One region of the Bradyrhizobium sp. WCU1 genome, then DNA from elsewhere that is predicted to be linked to it. Evidence: riboswitches for the same ligand, from Rfam matches in the RefSeq annotation. Region 1 holds a riboswitch; each other region holds the start of a gene.
The links. A riboswitch is a leader RNA that binds a small molecule or an ion and turns the genes downstream of it on or off. The one in region 1 is predicted to bind cobalamin.
Positions count from the first base shown of each region.

Region 2: it holds a riboswitch for cobalamin, as region 1 does, so the genes downstream of both, ACTUWL_RS18440 (TonB-dependent receptor) here and ACTUWL_RS20135 (TonB-dependent receptor plug domain-containing protein) in region 1, are expected to answer to the same signal.
Region 3: it holds a riboswitch for cobalamin, as region 1 does, so the genes downstream of both, ACTUWL_RS03570 (DUF1636 family protein) here and ACTUWL_RS20135 (TonB-dependent receptor plug domain-containing protein) in region 1, are expected to answer to the same signal.

Region 1 is NZ_CM130280.1:4,348,425-4,353,798, reverse strand. Features, by position in the region: gene ACTUWL_RS20140 (TonB-dependent receptor) at 1-1,149, opposite strand, end outside; partial or broken gene ACTUWL_RS20135 (TonB-dependent receptor plug domain-containing protein) at 1,328-1,540, opposite strand; gene ACTUWL_RS20130 (hypothetical protein) at 1,479-2,024, shown strand; cobalamin riboswitch at 2,019-2,213, opposite strand; gene ACTUWL_RS20125 (CobW family GTP-binding protein) at 2,322-3,251, opposite strand; gene ACTUWL_RS20120 (amidohydrolase family protein) at 3,253-4,743, opposite strand; gene ACTUWL_RS20115 (hypothetical protein) at 4,898-5,290, opposite strand.
Region 2 is NZ_CM130280.1:3,981,393-3,986,766, forward strand. Features, by position in the region: gene ACTUWL_RS18440 (TonB-dependent receptor) at 1-1,673, opposite strand, end outside; cobalamin riboswitch at 1,833-2,030, opposite strand; gene ACTUWL_RS18445 (FecCD family ABC transporter permease) at 2,143-3,186, shown strand; gene ACTUWL_RS18450 (ABC transporter ATP-binding protein) at 3,183-3,956, shown strand; gene ACTUWL_RS18455 (ABC transporter substrate-binding protein) at 4,181-4,972, shown strand; gene ACTUWL_RS18460 (MBL fold metallo-hydrolase) at 5,163-5,374, opposite strand, start outside.
Region 3 is NZ_CM130280.1:772,487-777,860, forward strand. Features, by position in the region: gene cobN (cobaltochelatase subunit CobN) at 1-588, opposite strand, end outside; gene cobW (cobalamin biosynthesis protein CobW) at 588-1,622, opposite strand; gene ACTUWL_RS03570 (DUF1636 family protein) at 1,619-1,993, opposite strand; cobalamin riboswitch at 2,088-2,298, opposite strand; gene cobO (cob(I)yrinic acid a,c-diamide adenosyltransferase) at 2,335-2,988, shown strand; gene ACTUWL_RS03580 (cobyric acid synthase) at 3,001-4,449, shown strand; gene cobD (threonine-phosphate decarboxylase CobD) at 4,505-5,374, opposite strand, start outside.

The DNA of each region.
Region 1 (5,374 bases):
TTTGGCGCGCAGCAGCGCCGTATTGGCGTCGATGCGCCAGCCGTAGTCGAGCGCGAGCCCGACCGAGGCCTCGACGCCACGCGATGATTGCTGCCCGACCTGGAGCGAGTATCCGGGATTGCCGGGATCTGCGATGAGCAGATTGTTCTTGACGATCTCATAGCCCGCCAGCGTCCACTCGCCGCGTCCGCCCAGGAACGACTGCTTGACGCCGATCTCGGTCTGCTTGCCGCTGGCGAGCTGGAAGTTCTTCTGCGAAGCAGACAGCGAGATGAGATTGCCGACCGGGTCGACGCCGACCGCATACTGGCCGTAGAGCGCGAGGTCCTTGATCGGTTCGTACACGAGGCCGGTGCGCCAGCTGGTACCCGACAGCGTGGTTTCGAAACTGTTCCCCGGTATCTTGTAGTCGGTGCGATCGATCTCGGGTCGGTCGTATCGGACGCCGGTAACGAGCGACAATTGATCGGTCAGCTTGAGCCGGTCCTCGGCGAACAGCGCGTATTGATTGACGATCGAATTGAAGCCCGGCGCGGTCGCCGTCGTGGTTGCAAAAAACGACCCGGGATCGAACACATACGGGTTCACCGACGACGCGCCGCCATAGGGTGAGTTGTTGGTGTGGAAGAACTCGATGTGATTGACGTCGAAGCCGGCGACGAACTGGTTCGCAAGGCCGAAGATGTGACCGCTGAACGTTGCGTCCATCCGGTTACCGGACTGCTTCTGGTCGTGGAAGATCTCGATATAGCTGGAGCGGTCGATCAGCTGCGTCTTCGGATTCCAGGTGTAGTTCTCGATGTCGCGCCAGTGCCGCTCGCTGGTCAGGTAATAAAGCGTGTTGTTGACCTTGATGCCGTCGGCGACATCCCACTCGGTCTTGAACTGGGTCCAGCTGTCCTGGTAGCGGATCGCGCTGTCGGAGGCGTTGTAGTTCTTGAAGCGCAGCGCGTCCTGGATCGCGCCGTTGATCAACGGCGTGCCGAAATAGCGCGACGGGCTGCGATCGGCATAATCTTCCGACAGCGTGAAGGCGAGATTCTCCGACGCCTGCACGCGCACGGCGGCCGACACCGCCGCATTCGAGGTCTTGTCGCGATCGACCCAGCCGTTCGACATGTTGCCGGTGGCGTTGATGCGATACGACACATTGGGATTGATCGGACCGGTGCTGTCCTACCGACAGCCGCCGCGTCATGTTGCTGTCGAGCGAAACCTCGGCCTCGTTGTAGGGCGTGTTCTGCGGCTTCTTCGGGATCACGTTGATGACGCCGCCGATCGCGCCTTCACCGTACAGCACCGAGGCCGGGCCGCGCAGCACTTCGATGCGCTGCGCCGACCAGGTGTCGTAGGGGAACGTCAGGGTGCCGGAGCCGATATAGAAGCGCGAGCCGTCGTAGAGCGTCATCACCGAGTTGCTGCCGGCAAAGCCGCGGGTGCTGAACGACAGGCCGCCATTGCCAGGCGCAGGCGTTGCGATGAAGCCGGCCGCGTTCTGGGTAACGGCATCGAGCACACTATGCTGGCCGCGTTCGGCGATGGTCTGCGCGGTGATGATCTCGACGCTCGCCGGCGTCTGCAGCGGCGTCAGGTTGAGGCGGCTGCCGGTGCCGCCTTGCGTGGTGGCATTGAGTGTCGGCGAAGCCGCCCCCGATGCGCCCGACGCTGCGGCGCGCGGCGCGCCGCCGGCTGCCGCGGCCGTTGCCGGCCTGGCGCGCTGCCGCGCGGTCGCGGTGTTGCTGCTTCGCGCCGCGGGTTTGGGCTTCGCGGATGCCGATGGTGCGACCTCGATCGGATCGAGCGTGGTGGGTGGAGCTGTTTGTGCTGAAGCTTCAGCCGGCAGCAACAATGATGACAAGGAGCAGACGAGACCGAGGCGCCAGTTGCGCGCAACGGAAGAAGACGAGGACATGAAACGACTCGCGGTAACGTGGCACGTCACCGCGAACGCGGACTGGCGCATTGCCGGAAAGGCAGTGCTCCGATCCCACCAGGACGCCCCCGCCCGATGTGCTCGCGTGTGACCACGACTGACGGCAGGTCTCCTGGCTCACGGGTCATCGCCTGTTGACGCCTTCCCGAGCTGAGTAGCCCAGTGGCAAATTGACGAAAGGCTCGCCGTTTACAGTTGCGGGGACAGCTGCGGCATTGGGTTACCCTCGCACCGCATTCCCTTTTGATCCCCGAAGGGAACCGTCGCCGAAATTGATAGGAGGTGCCGGCTGGGCTGTCAATTCGATGCGATTGTCGCACGCATGCTTTGCGCGATTGTGCTGCGGCGATGACACAGCCGTTTGCTGACGCGGAGGCTTATTGTCCCGTCATCCTGCTTCGACGCATCCCTGCATGATCTCATCGATCTCGGCACGCGAGAGCGCTCCCATCTCGGCGATGAACACTAGCCGCGTGCGCGGTACACCGGGCGCCGGGACACCGCCTGCAGCCAGCTTCGCGCGGCCGCCGGCGAGTTGAAATACCGTCAGCCGTCCGGGCTGCTCCACCGTCTCGAACAATCCCTTCGCCCGCGCCAGCTTCGGCGCCAGTTTGCCGATCGCCTGCTGCAGGCGCGGCAGAAGCACCGGCCGCTCCGAGGTCCAACTCAGCGTCTCGAAGCGATCGGTCGCCGGCCGTCGCGGCGCGGGCTCGCGCGGCGCCGGCACATGATCGAGATCAGCCGGAAACAGCAGCGCGGCCGGCACCTCGCCATGCAGGGTATCGACCACCACGGCCGCCGGACGCACCGTCCGCACGGCGGCGCGAATCGTGGCGCAGGCGGCGGCATCGGCGAGATCCACCTTGCTCAACGCCACCACATCCGCCGCCCGCAGCTGCGAGCGCAGCAGTGCATCATCCAGCGCTGTCACCGGTTGCGTCGCATCGACCACGCAGAGCACCGTCTCCAGCGGCGCCTCCCTCCAGATCACCGGATCCATCAGATTGCGCACGATGTCGGCGGGATCAGCGATCCCGCTGGTCTCGATCACGATGAACTCCGGACGCGGATCACGCCGCAGCAGGGTTGCGAGCGTGCGCAGCAGGTCGCCCTCCAGCGTGCAGCAGATGCAGCCGTTGCTCAGGCTGACCACGCCATCACTGGCGCCGGCGATCAACTCCGCGTCGATGTTGATCGCGCCGAAATCGTTCACAACGGCGGCGATGCGCTTGCCTTGCGCATGGGCCAGCAGATGGTTGACGACCGTGGTCTTGCCGACCCCGAGGAAGCCCGCGACCAGCAGGATCGGGACCGGCACGTCAGCCCCCGGTGACCGGCCGGCGCACCGGCCGGCCGGGCCGCGCCGCGACATCGAGCACGCCGTCATTGATCAGCGGCTGGCCGCTGACCACGAGGTGCCGCACACCTTCCGCCGGACGGTTCATCGCCGAGAAGGTCGCACGGTCGCTTAGCGTCTCATAGTCGAACGCGACGATGTCGGCGTCGGCGCCCGCCTGCAGCCTGCCCTTGGCGCGCATCGCCGGCGTGCTCGCCGACAGGATCTCGGCCGGAATCAGCGCGCATTTGCGGATGCCCTCGAGCAGCGACACCTTCTTGCGCTCGCGCACCCATTCGCGGATGAAGCGGGTGAAGCAGCCCGCCGAGCGCGGATGTGAGGTGGCATCGTCCGGCAGCGGCCAGGCGTCGCCGGTGTAGGGGCGGCCGTCCGACAGCGTCCACGGCATCGCGTCGGAGGCGATCGCACCGCCCGGATACAACACCGCCATGTCGAGCAGATCGCGATGATGCGCGTTGTTCTCGATGTCGAGCACATGCCACAGCACCAGCGTGGAGGGCTCAGCGGCCTGGGCCGCCAGCAACTCCTCGCGGCTGCCGAAGCGATGCCCGTCGGTGACGCGCTGCACCGAATCATAGCCGAGGCCGTTGCGCTCCTCGAATTTGGGATCGCTGAAGAAGGTCGCCGCCAGCACGGTCGAGCCGGTGCCATAAGGATAAGCCTCCACCGTGATCGGCAGGCCCTGCGCCTGCGCTTTCGCGATCAGCGCGACGCAGCGCTCGATGTCGGTCTTGCTCGACGAGTTGAAGTGGCAGATGTGCATATGCGCGCCGGTGGCGCCGGCATAGCCGATCAGGCGGATATAGGCTTCGGCCGCGCTCTCGGGATCGATCCGCGACATGTAGGCGACGTGGGTGAAGGTCGGCACCGCGTGATCGGCGGCGAGCTGGCACACCGCGGTCAATTCCTGCACGCCGGCGCCGGGGGCATAGGCGTTGAGAATGCCGATGCCGATGCCGCCCTCGTTCAGGCCGTTGGCGAGACGCTCGAGGATGCCGGCGACCTCGCCGTCGGTCGCCACGTTCTCGATCCAGCGGCGATCGCGCATCGCCGCGCCGAACGATTCCAGCGAGCTTTCCGAATTGGAGCCGGTCATCGCGCCGATCCGTGCGAAGGCCCAGTTGGTCGCGGCGCCGTAATTCAGCACCCGCCCCTTCTCGGCCTGGCGCTTGTACCAGGATGCCACCGGCAGCACGCCGGCCTCGAGGTCGAGCGATGTCGTCACCCCGTCGAACGCCTGCATGCGATCGGCCGGAATGGTCTGGCCATGCGCGTGCAGGTCGATGAAGCCCGGCGCGACTACGAGGCCGGTCGCGTCGATCTGGCGCTCGGCGCCGCCAAGGCCGGTGCCGACAGCAGCGATCTTGCCGTCGACCACGGCGACGTCACCGATCGCGTCCATCCCGCTGGCCGGATCCACCACCCGGCCGCCGCTGATCACCAAACCACCCATCTCGCCACTCCCCGCATTGCCCGAAACCGACCGGTCTCATTTCGGGCACAGAGAAGCGCATCACACGCATCACAGCAACCGGGCCAGGGTTGTGGCGACATGCTCTGGCGGAATATCCGCCGCGCCGTGACGGCGATTGCAGGGGAGCCGCTGCCTACGTTCCGGTTGCACGCCGCGACGGCAACCCTCGCCAGAGATCGTTGCCCGGCTTGATGCGGCCCGCCAGCAGTTTCGGCGGCGTGCTCTCCTTGGCGATCGCCGCCTCGAACGCACGCTTGAGCCTGACATTGTCGATCTGCGCCAGGAATCGCCGAATCACGGCGGCCCGATCCACTCCCCGGCCCGAGATCGCCGCGCACAGCTCCGCGGTCGTCCTGCGGAAGAAGTGGAAGGCATCATCGGCCGCACCGCCGAGCCGGTCGACCTCGCCGGCGACGCCGAGCGCGTGGATCCGATCGTCGTCATCGAGCGTCACGGCAAAGCGCAGCACCGCAAGCTGCCAGGCACAAAGCAGCCTGCTCTCCGGTTCGCTCACCATCTCGCGCATCAGTCGAACACCCCGCGCGACTGAGCTGCCTCGGTTGTCGAGGGAGGTCCGGCGCGGCGCGACTATCCTTGCGCGACAATAGGT
Region 2 (5,374 bases), 370 kb from region 1:
TGAAACAGGTTGGTCTTGACCCGGAAGCCGCCCTCGACGTCCTCTGACGTCTGGGTCTTGAGCTGGAAGTTCTGCGGCAACGGGTTGAAGAACGCGTCGAAGCCCGGGCCTGACAAAACGCGCTCATCGACATCGGGCGTGCGGAAGGCACGCGCGGCGCGGCCGAACACCGAGAAGGTGTCGGTGAAGCGATGCTCGATGCCGACATGTGCAGCGTACTGCGTCTCGTTGCTGCCGAGCGGGGAGGCCTGCGTGTCGAACGCGAACGGCGCGTTCGGGTCGTAGCGGTCGCGCGCCGAGACGTTGGTATTCTGCACGCGCGCGCCGTAGGAGAAATCGGTCGTCGGCAACAGACCCAGCGTATGCTGCCAGTAACCGGCGACGGTCTGCTGCTCGATGTTGTAGATGTGGAAGGGGTCGACGCCCTGATAGGCGCCGCGCGCCTCGCGGAACGTCGAATCGTAATAGTCGATGCCGGTCAGGATCGTCGACGGCATTCCGAACGCGACGTTCTTGATGCTGAGCCGCGGTGTCAGCGACCAGGTCTGCAGCGCCGCATCGTTGTAGGTCGAGGCGAAGCTGATGGTCGGCACTGTGCCGAAGAAGCCGCTTTGCGTCTCACGCTGCCGCCAGCCGCCGTCGACGATGAGGTCGACGCCGTTGGTCAATGTTTTGGTAAAGCCGGCCGTGACGCTTGCCGTCTGCTGGTTGGCGTAGTCGAACGGCGTCGCCGCGCCGCGGCGATCGGTGAGCAGCTGGTTGACGCCGATCGACGGATCGACCAGCCGTCCGCCGGGCAGGCCGAGCTTCTGGTCGCTGCCGGTGACGGTCAGGAAGGCGATTAGATCCGACGTGGTGTAGTTGACGCTGCCGACCGCGTTGCGCTGGTCGAGCGCATTGTTGACGCGGTAGCCGTCGGACTTGATGCCATTGCCGTAGAACGAGGTCGACCAGGGTCCGGAATTGAGCGCCGCGGACACGGCCGCCATCCGGCTATTGAAGGAACCGAACCCGCCCTCGGCCCTGATCGTGGCGGGTGGACCGCCAGCGCCGGTCTTGGTGATGATGTTGACCACGCCGCCCACCGCGTTGTCGCCATAGAGCACCGCGCCGCTGTTGCCTCTGACGATCTCGATCCGCGCGATCGAATCGAGCGGGATCGTGGTGAGGTCGAAGCCGGCCTTGTCGACGTCGTTGAGGCGGCGGCCGTTGAGCAGGAACAGGGTGTTGTCGGAGGCGAACGCGCCGAAGCCGCGCAGGTCGACCGAGGTCTTGGCGCCGTTCGGTCCTCCATAGGGCGTTTGCAACTGCACGCCCGGCACCTGCGCGAGAATCTCGGGCAGCGACTGCACCGGCGAATGCGCGATGTCGTCGGCCGTGATCACGGTCGAGGAGGAGCCGACAATACCGGCGAACTGGCGGCCGCCACCGGCGTCGCCCGTTCCGGTGACTACACCGGTCCCGGTCGCGCCCGATCCGCTTCCGCTGCCCGCGTTGTTGCTCTGCGTGGTGCCCGGCGCCGGGCGGCGCGGTGCCGGTGTTTGGTCGGCCGCCGGCTTGGCGCGCGTGACATTCTGGTCGCCCGGCTTGGTGACTTCGATCGCGGGCAGCTGATCGGGAGCGGGCGCCTGCTGCGCCCGCGCGGCTGAGATGATGATTGACGGCACGATCATCGTCGACGCGAGCAGAAGCGCGCGGCGCCGACGGGCAGGGTAGCAGAACATAGGCGAGACCTCGGTAACGTCAGTGGCACGTCACCGCGAACCAGTCTCACCATGTGCTTGCCGCATCAGGTGAAGCTCATGCCTGTACTCCCCGACCGGCATCCTCGCGTGTGACCACGGCTGACGGCAGGTCTCCTGGCTCGCGGGTCGTTACCCTTCGTCGCCTTCCCAGGACCGAGACTCCCAGTGGCATCTGACGAAGGATTCACCGCATACAGTTGCGGGGGCAGCCGCGGCCTTGGGGAGGTTTCCCCGCACCGCATTCCCTTTTCATCTCATCAAAGAACCGTCATGTTCATCTAGGGTTCGGCCGCGCAGCAAAGTCAATCCGGCGGCGGTCGGGCGATCGCCGCACGGCCACGGTTTTTGTCGAGTGTCGCTTGTCTGCCACGGCGATCGCTGTAAGAGCATGGATCCAATGAGCGTGCAGGAGTTTGCCTTGGCGGCCGAGGTCGCGGCGCGGCGCCGGTGGGGTGCCACCGCGGCGCTGCTCGCGCTCGTGGCGCTGCTGCTGGTGATCTCGCTCGGCATCGGGCCGGTGCGGTTGTCGCCGCTTGCGGTGATCGAGGCGCTGTTCGGCGGCGGCAGCGACGTGGCGCAGGTGATCGTGCGCGAGATCCGCCTGCCGCGCACCATCCTTGCATTCGCGATCGGCGGCATTCTCGGGCTGTCAGGCGCGGCGCTGCAGGGCCTGCTGCGCAATCCGCTGGCCTCGCCATCGCTGTTCGGCGCGCCGCAATCCGCGGCATTCGGCGCGGTGTTGGTGATCGCGCTGGGGCTTGCCGATGTACGCTCGTATGCACTGCCGGTGGTGGCGATCATCGCCGCCTTCGGCTCGGTGTTCGCGCTGCTCGCGATCGCCGGCCGCAATGCCGGGCTGCTGATCCTGATCCTCGCGGGGCTCGCGATCTCGAGCTTTGCGGGAGCCGCGACCGCCCTGGTGATGAACCTCTCCAGCAATCCGTTCGTGGTGCTGGAGATCGCGTTCTGGCTGCTCGGCTCGCTGGAGGACCGCAGCTTCCAGCACGTGGCGCTGGCGCTGCCCTTCATCGTCGCGGGTGCCGCCATCCTGCTGAGCCAGGCGAACGCCTTCCGCACGCTGACGCTCGGCGAGGAGGCCGCACAGAGCCTCGGCGTCGATGTCGCCCGGCTGCGGCTCCTTGTGATCACAGGCGTTGCGCTCGGCGTCGGCGGCGCGGTTGCCGTGACCGGCACGATCGGTTTCATTGGGCTCGTCGCCCCGCATCTGATGCGACCGCTGATCGGCCACGATCCGGCGCGGCTTCTGGTGCCGAGCGCGCTTACCGGCTCGGCCCTGCTGCTCGCCGCCGATATCGCGGTGCGCATCATCCCGTCGACCTCGGACATCAAGGTCGGCGTGCTGACCTCGATCATCGGCGTGCCGTTCTTCCTCTATTTGATCATGCGCGAACGCCGCGCGCTCGGTGGGGGCGTGGCATGACATTGCTTACCACCAGTGGTCTCTATGCGTCGCTCGGCCGTCGCGAGGTGCTGCATGATATTTCGTTGTCGCTGGCCCCGGGTCATCTGGTCGCGCTGGTCGGGCCGAACGGCGCCGGCAAGACCACGCTGCTGCGCGCGCTGGCCGGGCTGATCCCGTCGAACGGTGAGATCCGGATCGGCGACGATGCGCTGGCGTTGCTGCCTCTGCGCGAGCGCGCCAAGCGCTTCGCCTATCTGCCGCAAGGGCACATGGTGCATTGGCCGCTGCCGGCGCGGGACATCGTCGCGCTCGGCCGCTATCCGCATGGCGCCACCGACCCGGGACGGCTGTCGCCGAGGGATGTGGAAGCCGTGCTGCGAGCGATGCAGGCGGTCGACGTCGTCGAATTCAGTGATCGCCGCGTCACCGAGCTGTCCGGCGGCGAGCGCAGCCGCGTAGCGCTGGCTAGGGTGCTCGCGGTCGAGGCGCCGGTGATCCTCGCCGACGAGCCGACCGCATCGCTCGATCCGCGCCACCAGATCGACGTGATGCAGAAGCTGCGCAATGTCGCCGACACCGGCGTGCTGGTCATCGTGGTGACGCATGATCTCGGGCTCGCCGCGCGCTTCGCCGATCATGTGTTGGTGCTGTCGGAGGGACGGCTGGCGGCGCAGGGCACGCCTGATGAGGCATTGTCGGAGAGCGTCCTCGCCAGCGTGTTCCGGGTCAGCGCCTATCGCGCCGAATTTCGGCGCGAGACAGTGATCGTGCCGTGGGCGGACGTGTGATGATCCGGCATTGCCACGAACTCGGTGCACCTCTCCCGCTTGCGGGGGAGGTCGCATCGCATCAGGGATGCGATGCGGGTGCGGGCTCTCTCCACAATGCGATTCGCGGAGAGAACCCCCACCCCAGCCCTCCCCCGCAAGCGGGAGAGGGGGCGCAGTTTCGGCGCGGCCGGCATCTCGCTTCGTTTCACCTTGCGCTGGTGTTCGCGTTTCTGACATGGATCATGTCGTGTAATGCCGCGTCCGCCGCCGGACCACGCATCGTCTCGATGAACGTCTGCAGCGACCAGCTGGTGCTGTCGCTGGCCGATCCGGATCAGATCCTCGGTCTCAGCCGCTTCTCGCGCGACGCCTGGCAATCCTGGACCGCCGGAAAGGCGCGCAACTATCCGCGCCTGTCCGGCGGGGCCGAGGACGTTCTGCTGCTCAAGCCCGATCTCGTCGTCGTCAGCCTGTTCGACAAGCGCGCGACTCGCGACTTGCTCAAGGCCCACGGGTTGTCTTTGGTCGAATTCACCGTGCCGCGCACGCTGGACGAGGTGAAGGACCAGATCCGGGCGATGGGCGACGTGCTGCAGCATCCGCAGCGCGCGCAAGCCGATATCGCGCGGCTCGACGCGGCCGTCGCGCAGGTGCGGGCGGTCGCGAGCGCGCATCACTATCGCGTGCTGCCGCTGGAGCGGCGCGGCTTCGTCGCGGGCGACAGTAGCCTGATCAGCTCGTTGCTGGCGGCAACCGGCCTGACCAATGCCGCAGGCGAGCTCGGGCTTGGTGCCGGCGGCTTCGCTTCGCTGGAGGCGATCGTGCAACTACGGCCGGATTTCATCCTGGTGTCGGAGGCCGGGAATCACGCCGAGGACGAGGGCCGCGCCTTCCTGTTGCATCCGGCGCTGGAGCGCTTCTATCCGGAGGGCAAGCGCATCGTGTTGCCCGAGCGGCTCACGGTATGCGGCGGCGTGATGCTGGCCGATGCGCTGGATCGGCTGACGGAAGAGCTCAAGCGGGTGACGCGGTAGAGCGGTCCCGTCATCCCCGCGCAAAGGCTTCGCCTTTGTCGCTGGAGGTGCGAGCTCTTGCGAGCCTCGAAGGATGCGCGGCCCGGACATTTCCACATGTGCAGAGAGCGGGACCGTCGCCCTTCGAGGCTCGCCGAAGAGGCGAATACCTCAGTGACGGTGATATTCATGTGTGCGCGCGGTTAGGCGCCTATCCCATCACCACCGGGCCGCCGGCCTTCTTCCAGGCGTCGATGCCGCCCTCGATATGGGCGGTGTTGGTCAGTCCGGCTTTCTTGGCGGCGGCGACCGCCATTGCGGAGCGCTCGCCGAAGGCGCAGAAGAACACGACGCGGCGGCCGGTCGCGGCGGCGACTTCGCGCAGCATGCCTCCCGGCTGCAAGGTGGCGCAAATCCCGGGAT
Region 3 (5,374 bases), 3.6 Mb from region 1:
CCGGCCATCCGGCGCCGGCAGCACCGCGACGGCACCGCGCCGGGGATCGTAGACGCCGATCTCCGGCAGATCGATCTCGCCCACCACTGGCCCGGCATAGAGGCCGGACGCCAGCGCCAGTTGCGCGATCACGGCCTGCGCGGCAACCGGGCCGCCCTTGTCGCACAGCACCTTCAGACGGCGCAGGGTCGAGACCGGCAAGGTCGAGAATTCATCGAGCCGCAGATCGTCGCGGCCATCCGCCGGCAGCACTACCAGGGCGATGCCGCGCTCCCTGGCCAGCCGATGCACCGCTGAGAGCCCGTAGGACCAATAGGGTTCGCCGCCGATCAGCCGCACCAGAATGCCGCGCGCGTGCGACAGCGTCCGCTCGATATAAGTATCGACCGACAGCGGATGGCGCAGCTCCGCGAGATTGGCGAGCCGCAGCGACGGCAATGCCGCACGGCCACGTCGCCAGCCGGCCGCGAACGCCGCGAGATCGCTGTCGGAAAACGACAACACCACGAGATCGGCCGGATCCTGGCCGAGGTCCCTTGGTGTCGCGGTCTCCTCAAGGCCGCGACTCTCGCGGAAGACGACGTGCATCAGACACCAAGCCGTGCCCTGATGGCGGCTTCATCAATATCGCCGTGTTCGCCGATCACGACGAGCTTCGACTGCCGCGGCCGCATGCCCCAGGGCATGTCGAACTGATGCCGCACCCGCTCGCCGACCGATTGCACCAGTAACCGCATCGGCTTGCCCTCGACGGCGATATAGCCCTTGGCGCGCAGCACGTTCTGCTCGCGCGCCAGCCCCTTGATCGAAGCGACCAGCGCCTCGACATCGACAATCTCGGGCAGATCGATCACCACCGAATTGAAATCGTCGTGCTCGTGCTCCTCTTCGCCGTCATGATGCGACGGGCGCGCCGCGAGATCGTTTTCCGCCGCGGCGCCGAGCCCAAGGATCACGCGCGCGTCGATGGTGCCGTCGACAACGGGCAACATCGGCACCTCGCGCGGCATCTCGGCCGCGATCACCTCCTTGGCCACCCTGATCCCCTCTGCCCCGGCGAGATCGGCCTTGGTCAGCAGCACGATGTCGGCGCAGGCGATCTGATCCTCGAACACTTCGGACAGCGGCGTCTCGTGGTCGAGATTGGCGTCGGCCGCGCGCTGCGCATCCACTGCGGCAACGTCGGGCGCAAACCGGCCGGCCGCAACGGCTTCCGCATCGGCCAGCGCGATCACGCCGTCGACCGTGATCCGCGAACGAATCTCCGGCCAGTCGAACGCCTTGAGCAGCGGCTTCGGCAGCGCGAGGCCGGAGGTCTCGATCACGATGTGATCGGGCTTCACCGGGCGCGCGAGCAACTGCTCCATCGCCGGGATGAAATCGTCGGCGACGGTGCAGCAGATGCAGCCATTGGCGAGCTCGACGATGTTCTCGGTCGGGCAATCGGCGTCGGCGCACGACTTCAGGATGTCGCCGTCGACGCCCTCGCTGCCGAATTCGTTCACCAGCACGGCGAGCTTCTTGCCGTTGGCGTTGCGGATCAGATGCTGGATCAGCGTCGTCTTGCCGGATCCGAGAAAGCCGGTCACGACGGTGACCGGAACCTTGGCGAGTGTCGTCATTCTGCGGCCTCCGGCACGACGGGAAGTGGTGGAATGCGGGCAAGCGATTGCTTGCGGAAAACTTCCGGGCGGCTGCGCCACGGCACGATGCCGTCGGGCGCCGCGGCATAGGCGCTGGCGCCGGCGATCACATCCCCGGCATTGGCTTCGGACAGGCGCCCATAGACATAGGACCACCGGCCGGGCGCGCTGAGCGCGACCGAGCAGCCCTGGCTGCAAGCCGAGAGACATTCGACGGGAACCAGATTGACGCCATCGGGCACACCGGCCTCGACAAGCGCGGCGTGCAGGCGCGCACCGGGCGCGACTTCACCTTCCGCCAGCGTTTGGCCGGCGCGGCAGGTAATACAGACATGAAGGGTAACGCTCATCGGCCTTCCTGGATTGACAGCGGGAAGCGATGAGGCACACGAACCGATCTTGCACCGGTTCGTTCCCCGTCGCGGAACACCCCGTCCGCCGGTCTCACAACATGCTGCGTTGGCAGGTCTCCCGGCTTGCGGAGCAGGATTTCTCCCTTCGATCCCCGCCTTCCCGATCCCCTTGGGGAATCAGTGGCTTTGGGCATCTCTCCGGTCACGGTCGCGGGGGCGGCTGCTTTTCAGGCCCGACTTGAGCCCTATCGCATTCCCTCTTCGCCTGTCATAGGACAGGAACCAACGCGGACCCACCATTCGTCCGCGGCTCGAACTTGTCAAGCCGAAGGAACGTCATGACGTCTGAAGGAAACGGGACCGAAGACGAGGTCGTCAGCGGCGAGGCTTCGCTGGATACGCGCCACGCGACCAAGATGGCGAAAAAGAAGGTCGCCCGCGACAAGATCATGGCGACCAAGAGCGGCGAAAAGGGCCTGATCATCGTTCACACCGGCGCCGGCAAGGGAAAATCCTCCTCCGCCTTCGGCATGATCGTCCGCTGCGTGGCGCACGGCTTTCCCTGCGCCGTGGTGCAGTTCATCAAGGGTGCCTGGGATACCGGCGAGCGCCGCCTGCTCGCCGGGCATTTCGGCGATCTCTGTCAATTCCACGCGATGGGTGAAGGCTTCACCTGGGAGACGCAGGATCGCGCCCGCGACATCGCGGCGGCGCAAGCCGGCTGGGAAAAGGCCAAGCAGCTGATCGCCGACGAAAGCCTGCGCATGGTCGTGCTCGACGAGATCAACATTGCGCTGCGCTACGACTATCTGGCGATCGCCGACGTGGTCGATTTCCTGAAGACGTCGAAGCCACCGATGACCCATGTCGTGCTCACCGGTCGCAACGCCAAGGAGGAGTTGATCGAGATCGCCGACCTCGTCACCGAGATGACGCTGGTGAAGCATCCGTTCCGGTCCGGCATCAAGGCCCAGCCGGGCGTCGAGTTCTAAGAGCCCAACGCCATGGCGCGCGCATTGATGATCCAGGGCGCCGGCTCGGACGTGGGCAAGTCGCTCATCGTCGCCGGCCTCGCGCGCGCCGCCACGCGGCGCGGCCTGCGCGTGCTGCCGTTCAAGCCGCAGAACATGTCGAACAATGCGGCCGTGACCGTCGACGGCGGCGAGATCGGACGCGCGCAGGCGTTGCAGGCGCTCGCCGCCGGCGTCGAGCCGCACACCGACATGAACCCGGTGCTGCTGAAGCCGGAGACCGATGTCGGCGCCCAGGTCATCGTGCACGGCAAGCGGATCGCGACCGCCCGCGCGCGCGAATATGCCGCGATGAAACCGTCGCTGATGGGCGCGGTGCTGGAAAGCTTCGAGCGCCTGAAGGCGTGCGCCGATCTGGTGCTGGTCGAAGGCGCCGGCAGTCCCGCCGAGGTCAATTTGCGCAAGGCCGACATCGCCAATATGGGCTTTGCGCGCAAGGCCGACGTGCCCGTGGTGTTGGTCGGCGACATCGACCGCGGCGGCGTGATCGCGCAGCTCGTCGGCATCAAGACGGTGATCGATCCCGACGATGCCGCGATGATCCAGGGCTTCGTCATCAACAAATTCCGCGGTGATCCCTCGCTGTTCGATGACGGCTACCGCCTGATCGAAACCCGCACCGGATGGCGCGGCTTCGGCGTGCTGCCCTGGTTCGCTCGCGCCGCCGAGCTGCCTGCCGAAGATGCGCTCGGGCTCGGCGAGGCGCGCAAGCCCGGACAATGCAAGATCGCGTTTCTGGCGCTGTCGCGGATCGCCAATTTCGACGACCTCGATCCGCTGAAGCTCGAGCCCGGCGTCGACCTCGTGATGGTGCGCCCGGGCGAAGCCGTCCCCGGCGATGCCAGGCTCGTCATCCTGCCCGGCTCGAAATCGACCCGCGGCGACCTCGCCTTCCTGCGCGCGCAAGGCTGGGACATCGATCTGCTGGCGCACCATCGCCGCGGCGGCCATGTCCTCGGCCTGTGCGGCGGCTACCAGATGCTCGGCGAGAGCGTCGCCGATCCCGATGGGATCGAGGGCCCCGCCGGCGAGACGCGCGGCCTCGGCCTGCTCGATGTCACCACCACCATGACCGAGCAGAAGACGCTGACCCGCGTCAGCGCGGTGCATGCTGCGACCGGTCAGCCGATCAACGCCTACGAGATCCACATCGGGCGCACCGACGGTCCGGACCGCGCCCGGCCGTTTGCACGGCTTGATGGCGTGGCTGAAGGTGCCGTTTCCAGCGACGGGCGCGTTCACGGCAGCTATCTGCACGGCCTGTTCACGTCGGACGAATTCCGCAAGGCGTTCCTTGCGCAGCTCGATATCGCTGTGGCGGATCAGCTCTATGGCGCCAGGGTCGAAAGCGCGCTCGACGCGCTTGCCGCGCACATCGAAGCCCATCTCGATGTCGACGGCCTGCTCGCGCTGGCGCGCTAAAGCGTTTTCGAGCGTAGTGGACACCGGTTCGCGTGAAGAGAACGTGTCGTGAAAATCATCGCGACAAAGCGGCCGAGACACGGGACCATTCGGCCTCATAGCCCGGCAGGCCCAGGCGCAGCCATCCCGGCTTCTGCTGGAAGACGCGCGACCAGATCCGTCCGCGGGCAAGCACCTCCTGTGCGGCAAGCGCATCGCCGGTCTCGTAGAGCCGGAACAGCGGCGTGCCGCCGACCAGCGTCCAACCCCGCGATTGCGCCGCCGCGTCGAGCCTGGCGCAGTCGTCCGCTAGGCGCGCGATCGTCGCCCTCGCCCAGTCGCGATCGAGCAAGGCCCGCCGTCCGATCGCGATCGCGGCCCCCGAAACTGGCCATGGGCCTGCCATCGCGGCAAGCGCGGCGATATCGGGCTCGCTGCCGACAGCGAAGCCGAGCCGCAAGCCGGCAAGCCCGTAGAACTTGCCGAATGAGCGCAGGATCAGGAGCCCCGCGCGCCCTGCTTCCGCTGCAAGCGAGATGCCGGGTACGGCATCCGCAAAACTCTCGTCAATGACGAGCCGGCCAACGCGCGGCAGCAACGCAAGCAGTTCCCCCCGATCATGACGTTGTCCGTCGGGGTTGTTCGGATTGACGACGACGGCAATGTCTGCGCCTGCGAGCGCAGCGAGCTCGGACACTTCGTCAACGTCCCAGCCCGCAGCCGACAACACACCGGCATACTCATTATACGTGGGCGCAAGGATGCGCGCCCGCCCGCGCGACACGAGATTCGGCAGCAACTGAATGGCGGCCTGCGCACCGCCGATCGCCACGATCGGCGCACCGGTGCCGTAGGCCTGCCGCGCCGCGTGGTGCAGGGATTCGATGTCGGATCGCGACGGCAACGCGTTCCATTGCCGTGGCTCCACGCCGACGTCAGGATAAGG